DNA from 3 places in the Martelella sp. AMO21009 genome. Region 3 is predicted to be linked to each of the others. Evidence: predicted binding sites of a transcription regulator. Region 3 holds the regulator's gene; each other region holds the start of a gene.

Region 1 (3,271 bases), on a different contig from region 3:
TCGTCCAGCACGCGCAGGCGCGGCAGCGAGCGGTCGAGGATCGTGACCTCAGCGCCAAGCCCCGTCGCCATCAGGCTCGCATGCAGGCCGACGACGCCGCCGCCGATCACCACCACCTTGCCGGGCTGAACGCCCGGAACGCCGCCCAGCAGCACGCCAAGCCCGCCATTGGCCTTCTGTAGCGCGGTGGCACCAGCCTGGATCGAAAGCCTGCCCGCCACCTCGGACATCGGGGCCAGAAGCGGCAGCCCGCCGCGCTCGTCGGTCACGGTCTCATAGGCAATCGCGGTGACGCCGGAGGCGAGAAGCCCCTCGGTCTGCGCCGGATCGGGCGCGAGATGCAGATAGGCATAGAGCAACTGGCCTTCCCTGAGCTGCGCCCATTCGGAAGGCTGCGGTTCCTTGACCTTGACGACCATATCCGCTCTGGCGAACACAGTGGCGGCATCCGGCACAATCGTCGCGCCCGCAGCGCGATAGGCATCATCGCCCGCGCCGATGCCGGCACCCGCGCCGGTCTCGACGATAACCTGGTGACCATGCGCCACATATTCGCGCACCGATGCCGGGGTCAGGCCGACGCGGTATTCGTGATTCTTGATTTCCTTCGGACAGCCGACAAGCATTTTCGATCTCCTCGCTCCAATCGATACAACCTGACCGGGATTGAAACGCGAAATCGCAGCAATGTCCTTGCAAAGTTATCCTTGATTTTTCGCTTTTTTCGTTTAATTTTCGAAAAAGAACAATAAAAATCGAAGGGTATTCGAACTATGGATATCGACGAGATTGATCGTGCGATCTTGAAGGCACTGCAGAAGAACGGCCGCATCACCAATGCGGACCTTGCGGAAACCGTCGGCCTGTCGCCATCCGCCTGTTCCAGACGGCTCGATATATTGGAAAAAAGCGGCGTGATCGAGGGCTATACCGCAAGAATCTCGCCCGAGGCGCTTGGCTACAAGATGGTGGCGATCGTGCAGATCTCGCTTTCCGGCCAGTTCGCCCGCACGCTTGCCGAGTTCGAGGAGGCGGTGAAGCGCTGCCCGAACATCATCGTCTGCTACATGGTCTCCGGCGTTTATGACTATACGCTGCGGGTGGCGGCCAAGGACCTGAAGGATTACGAGCGCATCCACCGCGACTGGCTGTCGGCGCTGCCGCATGTGGTGCAGATCAACTCGTCCTTTGCGCTGAGACCGATCATCGAACGGATCAATGTCGGGATCGACTAAGCTTTCGAGGGCTTTGCCAGCAGCAGCCAGTTCTCGCCCTCTGCCTTCCAGTCCTCGGCGGTGACGATCGCTTCACGCGCGGCTTCGTGAAAGCCCAGTTGATCGTAGAACCGGCGCGCGGGCGCATTGCCGTCGGAAACGATCAGGGCGAGATCGCGGCCGCCTGCCATCCGCGCCGCCCGCTCCATCAGCAATTTCCCGAGCCCGCGCCGGCGGTACTCCGCATAGGCCGCGAGCACGTGAATGTAATAGCTGCCCACTGCTTTCGCCTTCAGCGCCTTCAGTGGCTCGAACACCGCATGATCGGCCTCGCCGGTCGGCGTATCGCGCTCCAGCGGATAGGCCAGCAGCAGCGCCACGATGTCGGAGCCAAGGGTCGCGACCGTGCCGTTCTTCCAGTTGACGACCTGATCCTCGCGCCGGACGCTTTCGCGCCCGGCCTCCCACGGATCGCCCTCGCCGCCCTCAAGCCGCCCCCAGCGCCACAGCGGCAAGCCGTGATCGGCGATATTGATGAGCCGCACCATGTCTGGCGCATCCTCCGCCGTCGCCGCCCTGATCGTAAAACTGGAAACCAATCCACCCCTCCCCGTATTGACCTAAAGCTGGCTGCGCGCCTAGCCTGTCATTAAGCTTTCACAGACTTGCAATTCATTCCATGATCATTGTCAACCGCCGACGGCGCGAAGCCCGCGCCACAACACAAACGGAGCCGCCGATGTCCGCGCTTTTCGAACTGCAACCGATCTCCCGTCGCACGCTGCTGCGCGGCATGGCAACGGCCACCGCCATGGTCGCCCTCCATCCGTTCTCCGCCCGTGCCGCCGGCAACCAGGCGCATCTGCGGCTGATGGAAACCACCGACATCCACGTCAACGTGTTTCCCTATGACTATTACGCCGACAAGCCCAACGACACGATGGGCCTTGCCCGCACCGCCTCGATCATCGACTCCATCCGCGCCGAATCGACAAATTCCATGCTGATCGACAATGGCGACTTCCTGCAGGGCAATCCGATGGGCGATTACATCGCCTATGAGCGCGGCATGCAGGACGGCGACGTCCATCCGGTGATCAAGGCCATGAATGTGCTCGGCTATGATGTCGGCACGCTCGGCAATCACGAGTTCAATTACGGCCTCGACTTCATGCACAAGGTGCTCGCCGGCGCGAACTTCCCTTATGTCTGCGCCAACCTGACCACAGGCGCACTGGCCGATGACCCCACCAAGGACGACCTGATGGTCAGGCCCTACCTGATCCAGGAGCAGATGATCACCGATGGCGACGGCAACAAGAGCCCGGTGAAGATCGGCTTCATCGGCTTCGTACCGCCGCAGATCATGGTCTGGGACGAGAAGAACCTTTCCGGCAAGGCCAATACCCGCGATATCGTGGAAGCGGCCGAAGCCTGGGTGCCGGTGATGAAGGAAGAAGGCGCCGATATCATCGTGGCGCTGTCGCATTCCGGCATCGATGGCACCGGCCCCGCGCCGCTGATGGAAAACGCCTCGCTCTATCTCGCAGGCGTCGACGGCATAGACGCGGTGTTCACCGGCCACCAGCACCTCGTCTTCCCCGGCACGGATGATTTCGCCGGCATCGATGACGTCGATGTCGACAAGGGCACGCTCAAGGGCAAGCCGGCGGTAATGGCCGGCTTCTGGGGCTCGCATATGGGCCTTATCGACCTGCTGCTGGAAAAGGACGGCGAAAGCTGGAAAATCGTCGACTTCACCACCGAGGCGCGGCCGATCTACCACCGCACCGAGGACCGCAAGGTCATCGCCGATGTCGAAAGCGACGCGGCGGTGATCGCCGCTGCCGAGGCCGATCACGAGGCGACGCTCGAATACGTCCGCACCCCGGTCGGCAAGACCTCCGCGCCGCTGCAATCCTATTTCGCGCTGGTGGCCGATGACCCGTCCGTGCAGATCGTCTCCAAGGCGCAGACCTGGTACACGAAGGACATGCTGAAGGACACGGAATACCGGGACTTCCCCGTGCTTTCCGCCGCCGCCCCCTTCAAGGCCG
Region 2 (3,271 bases), on a different contig from region 3:
CGCGAAAATCGGAGGTCCAGCCCGCCGCCTGATCTGTGGCCGCCATGAAGACGGCATGGTGATGTATGGTCTCGAACAGCGCGACCTCGATCCGGTCGCCGGCATAATAGACGCCGAACGAACCATCGCTGAACCGGCTCGGCCGATCCGTCGAGGTATGGACGAAGGGCGCCATCGCCCAGGACGCGCCTTCGCCGGAAACCCGCCGTTCGGGCGGCACCAGATCAAGCATGCCGACGCTTGTGCTGACGCGCGGATTGGTCTTGGCCTCAGCCGAGAGAATCGCGTCCCAGTCGGCGGGGTCGGCGATATCCTCGAACAGATCGATCGGGGGAAAGCGGGAACGGATGATCCGGTGGGTCTTTGCCCACGTGACGCGCAAAATGTCGGGCATGGTCAAGCTCAGCCGCCCCGGACGCTGTCGAGATAGCGCCGGACCCGCATGATATCGGTCAGTTCACCGCCAAGCATGATGTCGAGCGCCGATGCGCCGCCGAAAGCCGCGTTTTCCCGCCGCACCCAGCCATAGACCCGCTCTGCATCCGTGAAGATGATCCGGAGCGCCTTGTGAATGCCCATCAGGTTGGAAAGCCGGGCTTTGAGATCGCGCGGAATGCGCCCGATATCGCCGCCCTTCCAGCGCGCCCATGTGCGCGGCGACAATCCGCCCAGCAGAATGCAGGCCTGGCTGTCGCTCAATTCCCAGCGCGAAAACAGATTGACCGCCGCCCGTGCCATCGCCTGCCCTTCCGCCTCGGTGATCTCCGGGGCGGAGTTCTGATGCGCGGTCTTTTCGATCACTTGAAGCTGGGGCATTGCTAATCTCGTTTTTGCCTTTTGGCATAATATAGGAATTATGATGCCATATGACAAGACAATCGAATATTTTCGGTCGGATCGCTTTGGTTTGGTACCCTTGACCTCGCGCACTCGCCTTCCAATCTTCGGAAGAGACGCAAGGAAAAGATCATGGCCCCCAAGAAACCGATATTGCCGGGCACGAGCAGCAGGCCGCTTGATCCCGATCTGGACGCCCTTCAATACGAGATCATGCAGGAGACGGCGCAGGCGCTGGGGCGGATCGGCGGACGGTTGGAGGAGGCGCTGGCGGCGCTCAGACGCCACGACGAGACGCCGGGCTCCAATCAGGACCGCGATGAACTGGTGCAGGCAGCGGCCGACCGTGCTTTCGCGCTGTTCATCCAACGCGATTATCTGGGGCTGCGCACCGATCACCATCTGAAATCGACCTATGACATACCGCGCGAGGTGATGCTCAGGATCGGGGTGATGAAGAAGCAGGAGAAGGGCGGCGAGACGTGAGGATTGCGCAGGTTTCGAGCCGGTGATCAGGCACGCGTCGCGCAAACAAAAACGCCCCGGTTTTTGCCGGGGCGTTTGAGGACAGAGGGTGTCTTAAGTAGCGGAGTGATGGAGGCGTTCAATCTCGTCTTTCAGGTGAAGTTTCCTGCGTTTGATCGATGCGATTTCCTGGTCGGGGCTGGACGGCGAAGCCATTACGTCGTGAAGCTTCCTCTCAAGTTCCGAATGCTTTTCCTCGAGAGCGGCAAGATGCGTCTGAACTGTCATTGCACACGTCCTTCCTTTGGTTTCGCGCCGCCGGATGCGGCGCCTCGTCATCAAAGTGCAATGTAAGAATGCCATGATCGAAGACGTTTGTCGAAGGCGGAAATGTGATTTTGTCGCGGCATTTTGCCCAAGGCACGCCTGATCTTCCCGGCGCTTTGCTTTTCACCGAAAACGATTGATGCTAGAGCGTGTTTCGCTCGAAACGACGCATGGTCGGCGCGTGCCACATTCGTCGAATTTGTTGAAACAATGGAATGCCGATGAGCCCGATCAAGAATCCGCCTGTCGCCATCGTCATGGGGTCCCAGTCCGACTGGGAAACGATGAAGAACGCTGCTGACATTCTCGACATTCTCGACATCGATTACGACGCGCGGATCGTCTCCGCCCACCGCACGCCGGACCGCATGTATGAGTTCGCCCGCAGCGCCCGCGCCGAAGGTTTTCAGATTATCATTGCCGGCGCCGGCGGGGCAGCGCATCTGCCGGGCATGATGGCGGCGCTGACGCCGCTGCCGGTTTTCGGCGTGCCGGTGCAGTCGCGCGCGCTCTCCGGCCAGGACAGCCTGTTGTCGATCGTGCAGATGCCGGCGGGCATTCCGGTTGGAACGCTCGCCATCGGCAAGGCCGGCGCTGTCAATGCGGCGCTTCTGGCGGCAGCCGTTCTGGCGCTGGCCGATCCGGAGCTTGCAGGTCGGCTCGATGAATATCGCGTGCGCCAGGCGGCAAGCGTTGCCGAATACCCCATCGACAAGGACGAATGAGTTTCATGAAGACCATCGGTATCATCGGCGGCGGTCAGCTTGGCCGCATGCTGGCCATGGCGGCCGCCCGGCTTTCGATCCGCACCGTCATCCTGGAGCCGCAGGAAGATTGCCCGGCCGCCCAGGTCGCAAACCGCCATATCGTGGCGGCCTATGATGACGAGGCGGCGTTGGTTGAGCTCGCTGGCGCTTGTGAAGTCATCACCTATGAATTCGAGAATGTGCCGGAGAAAAGCGCCGCGCTTCTGTCGGCCGAACGGCCTGTCTATCCGCCGGCCCGTGCGCTGTCCGTCTCGCAGGACCGCCTCACCGAAAAGACCTTCCTCAACGACAGCGGCATCGCCACCGCCGGTTTCCGGGCGGTTGATACCGCTGAGGACCTTGCGGACGCGCTTGAGGCGTTCGGTGGACGCGGCGTGTTGAAGACCCGCCGCTTCGGCTATGACGGCAAGGGGCAGTGGGTGTTTGACGGCAGCGACAATGATCCGGAGGCCGCCTTTGCAGCGCTCAATGGCGCGCCCGCGATCTTCGAAGAGTGGATCGATTTCGATCGCGAAATCTCGGTGATCGCCGCGCGCGGCATGGACAGCACGATCGTCTGTTTCGATCCGGCTGAAAATGTCCACCGCGACGGCATTCTGCGGACGTCCACCGTTCCAGCCAGCGTTTCGCCGGACATTGCGGCGGCCGCCGTGAAGGCGGCGGAGCGGCTGCTGATCGGGCTCGATTATGTCGGCGTGCTGGGGCTGGAACTGTTCGTCGCCCGCGACGGCAGGGTGATTGCCAATGAATTCGCCCCGCGCGTTCATAATTCCGGCCACTGGACCGAGGCGGCCTGCGTCATCTCGCAGTTCGAGCAGCATATCCGCGCCGTTTGCGGCCTGCCGTTGATCGACCCCGTCCGCCACAGCGATTGC
Region 3 (3,271 bases):
CGACGTCAATCTCAATATCCGCCGCAATGCCGTCACCGCGCTGATCGGCCCGTCGGGCTGCGGCAAGTCGACCTTTCTGCGCACGCTCAACCGCATGAACGACACGATCGAGAATTGCCGGGTCACCGGCACGATCACGCTCGACGGCGAGGACATCTACACCTCCGGCATCGACGTGGTGGAACTGCGCGCCCGCGTCGGCATGGTGTTCCAGAACCCCAACCCGTTTCCGAAATCGATCTACGAGAATGTCGCCTATGGCCCGCGCATCCATGGTCTGGCCCGCCACCGTTCGGATTTCGACCGGATCGTCGAGACCAGCCTGCAGAAGGCCGGCCTGTTCAACGAGGTCAAGGACCGCCTGCACGAGCCCGGCACCAGCCTTTCCGGCGGCCAGCAGCAGCGGCTCTGCATCGCCCGCGCCATTGCTGTCAGCCCCGAAGTGATCCTGATGGACGAACCGTGCTCGGCGCTCGACCCGATCGCGACCGCGCGCGTGGAAGAGCTGATCAGCGAGCTGAAGCAGAACTACACCATCGTGATGGTGACCCATTCGATGCAGCAGGCCGCCCGCGTTTCCGAACGCACGGCGATGTTCCACCTCGGCTACATGGTCGAGGAGGACGACACCGACACGATTTTCACCAATCCCGCGGACCAGCGGACCCAGGACTACATCATGGGCCGGTTCGGTTAAGGAGACGCACAGATGGCACACTCGCATATCATATCGGCCTTCGACGAGGAGCTGAAATATCTCCAGCGCCGGATCTCCGAAATGGGCGGCATGGCGGAAGAGATGGTCTCGCAATCCGTCGTGGCGCTGGTCAACACCGATACCGAGCTCGCCGAAAAGGTGATCGCCGAGGATCTGGCGCTGGACGATGCCGAGCGCGAGGTCGGCGAAAAGGCGATCGTCACCATCGCGCGGCGCCAGCCGGTGGCGGCGGACCTGCGCGAAATCATGGGCGCGATCCGGATCGCCGCCGATCTCGAGCGCGTCGGCGACATGGCCAAGAACACCGCCAAGCGGGTGATTTCGGTGCAGGGCACCGGCGTGCCGCGCAAGCTCGCTCACGGCATCGAGCACCTGTCGGAACTGGCGCTGCTCCAGCTCAAGGAAGTGCTCGACGCCTACACCTCGCGCCAGGCCGACAAGGCCAACTCGATCCGCGAGCGCGACGAGGAGATCGACGCGATCTACACCTCGCTGTTCCGCGAGCTTCTGACCTACATGATGGAAGATCCGCGCAACATCACCACCTGCACGCATCTTCTGTTCTGCGCCAAGAACATCGAGCGCATCGGCGACCACGCCACCAATATTGCTGAAATGATCTACTACATCGCCACCGGCTCGCAGCCGCAGGGAGAACGCCCGAAGGACGACATGTCGCCCTCGGTCGGCTCCGGCGAAAGCAAGTCCTGAAACCATTTGACAGAGGCACGAGATGGTTCCGAAGATTGCAGTTGTCGAAGATGAAGAAGCGCTGAGCGTTCTGCTGCGCTACAACCTTGAATCGGAAGGCTATGAAGTCGAGACGATCGCCCGCGGCGACGAGGCCGAACTGAGGCTCCAGGAACGGGTGCCGGACCTTCTTCTGCTCGACTGGATGCTGCCCGGCGTCTCCGGCATCGAGCTCTGCCGCCGGCTCAGGATGCGGCCGGAAACCGAGCGCCTGCCGATCATCATGCTGACGGCGCGCGGCGAGGAAAGCGAGAAGGTTCGCGGCCTTGCGATCGGCGCCGACGACTATGTCGTCAAGCCGTTCTCGACGCCGGAACTGATGGCGCGCGTCAAGGCGATCCTGCGCCGGGCCCGGCCGGAAGTGCTCTCCAGCGTCTTGAAATGCGGCGATATCGAGCTTGACCGCGAGACCCACCGCGTCCATCGCAAGGCCAAGGAAGTTCGCCTCGGGCCGACCGAGTTCCGGCTGCTCGAATTCCTGATGACCTCGCCCGGCCGGGTGTTCTCGCGCTCCCAGCTTCTCGATGGCGTCTGGGGCCACGACATCTATGTCGACGAACGCACCGTCGACGTCCATGTCGGCCGGCTGCGCAAGGCGCTCAACTTCTCGCAGATGCCCGACGTGATCCGCACCGTGCGCGGGGCCGGCTATTCGATGGAAGTGTGAGGGGCCGCATGGCCCCTGCTACTTCGCCCTTTGAGATGAGATCGTACGCCGGAACATCCATTGAATCGAAGTCCGGTCAATCCCGTGCCTTCGACGTTCGGGATCAGCGGACTTCGAAACCGCGGTAATTGTCGTCGCGGATGGCGTTCATTTCGGTCATGTAATTGCCCATGCCGCCCATATACCACATCGAGGTGCGGGGCTTGCCGGGAATGTTGGCGCCGTTGATCCAGCTATCGGTAACCTCGAACAGCGTGCCGGCCATGCCTTCCTGGCACACCCGCACCCAGTCGTCCTGGGCCTTTTTGCTGGTCTCGATGATGCCGTTGCCCTGTTCGGCCTTTTCGATCAGGGTGCACAGGAAGTCGACCTGCCATTCATGCACCAGCGGCTGGCTGGTGAAGGGGCTGAACGGGCCGAACACCATCAGAAGGTTCGGAAAACCGGCGATCGACATGCCGGCATAGGCGCGCGGGCCTTCCTTCCAGGCGTCCTTCAGGCGCACGCCGTCGCGGCCGATCGTGTCGATCTTCAGATAGTTGCCGGTCATCGCGTCGAAGCCGGTCGCCATGATCACCACGTCGAGTTCCAGCTCCCTGCCGCCGACGATCAGCCCGTTTTCGGCGTAGCGCTCGATCGGCTCGGCCTTGACGTCGTGGAGGGTGACATTGTCGCGATTATAGGTCTCGTAGTAATTGTCGGCGGCCAGCGGACGCTTGGCGTAATAGTCGCGCGGGGTCAGCTTGCGGGCGGTCTCCGGATCCTTGACGATGGCGTCGATCTTCGACTTGATGAAATCGGTCGCCGTCTTGTTGGCTTCGGCGGTCACCGGAATATCGGAGAAGGTTTCGAGCAGGAAGCTGAAGCCGTTGCCCTTCTGCCACGCCTTCTCATAGACCCGGCGGCGCTCTTCCTCATCCACCTCGAGCGCGGACACGGTGCTTTCGTCGAAGCCGAAAACCGCAGCCGTGCTCAGCGCCCAGTCGCGGAAGCCATGCGGATCGGCCTTGATCTTCTCGCGCGTTTCGGCCGGGAAGGGGCCGATGCCGAGCGGCACCACCCATTGCGCGGTCCGCTGCAGCACATGCAGATGGCCGACCTTGTCGGCGAGCGCGGTGATGATCTGGATGCCGGTC

What was found. Region 3 encodes PhoB, which activates phosphate uptake and scavenging genes when phosphate is short. Its sites were predicted from a motif close to TGTCATNNANCTGTCAT; they were not measured.
Positions count from the first base shown of each region.
Region 1: V6766_RS12995 (bifunctional 2',3'-cyclic-nucleotide 2'-phosphodiesterase/3'-nucleotidase) is a predicted target of PhoB. The motif match lies at 1,859-1,875, and genes of this name have one in related genera.
Region 2: V6766_RS19365 (YdcH family protein) is a predicted target of PhoB. The motif match lies at 1,636-1,652, and genes of this name have one in related genera.

Region 1 is NZ_JBAKFR010000010.1:19,879-23,149, reverse strand. It holds gene ald (alanine dehydrogenase) at 1-626, opposite strand, end outside; gene V6766_RS13005 (Lrp/AsnC family transcriptional regulator) at 774-1,235, shown strand; gene V6766_RS13000 (N-acetyltransferase family protein) at 1,232-1,813, opposite strand; gene V6766_RS12995 (bifunctional 2',3'-cyclic-nucleotide 2'-phosphodiesterase/3'-nucleotidase) at 1,954-3,271, shown strand, end outside.
Region 2 is NZ_JBAKFR010000023.1:1,339-4,609, forward strand. It holds gene V6766_RS19350 (RES family NAD+ phosphorylase) at 1-394, opposite strand, end outside; gene V6766_RS19355 (MbcA/ParS/Xre antitoxin family protein) at 403-816, opposite strand; gene V6766_RS19360 (DUF6665 family protein) at 970-1,323, shown strand; gene V6766_RS19365 (YdcH family protein) at 1,417-1,590, opposite strand; gene purE (5-(carboxyamino)imidazole ribonucleotide mutase) at 1,845-2,354, shown strand; gene V6766_RS19375 (5-(carboxyamino)imidazole ribonucleotide synthase) at 2,351-3,271, shown strand, end outside.
Region 3 is NZ_JBAKFR010000002.1:228,008-231,278, reverse strand. It holds gene pstB (phosphate ABC transporter ATP-binding protein PstB) at 1-697, shown strand, start outside; gene phoU (phosphate signaling complex protein PhoU) at 710-1,429, shown strand; gene phoB (phosphate regulon transcriptional regulator PhoB) at 1,452-2,135, shown strand; gene V6766_RS03310 (flavin-containing monooxygenase) at 2,239-3,271, opposite strand, start outside.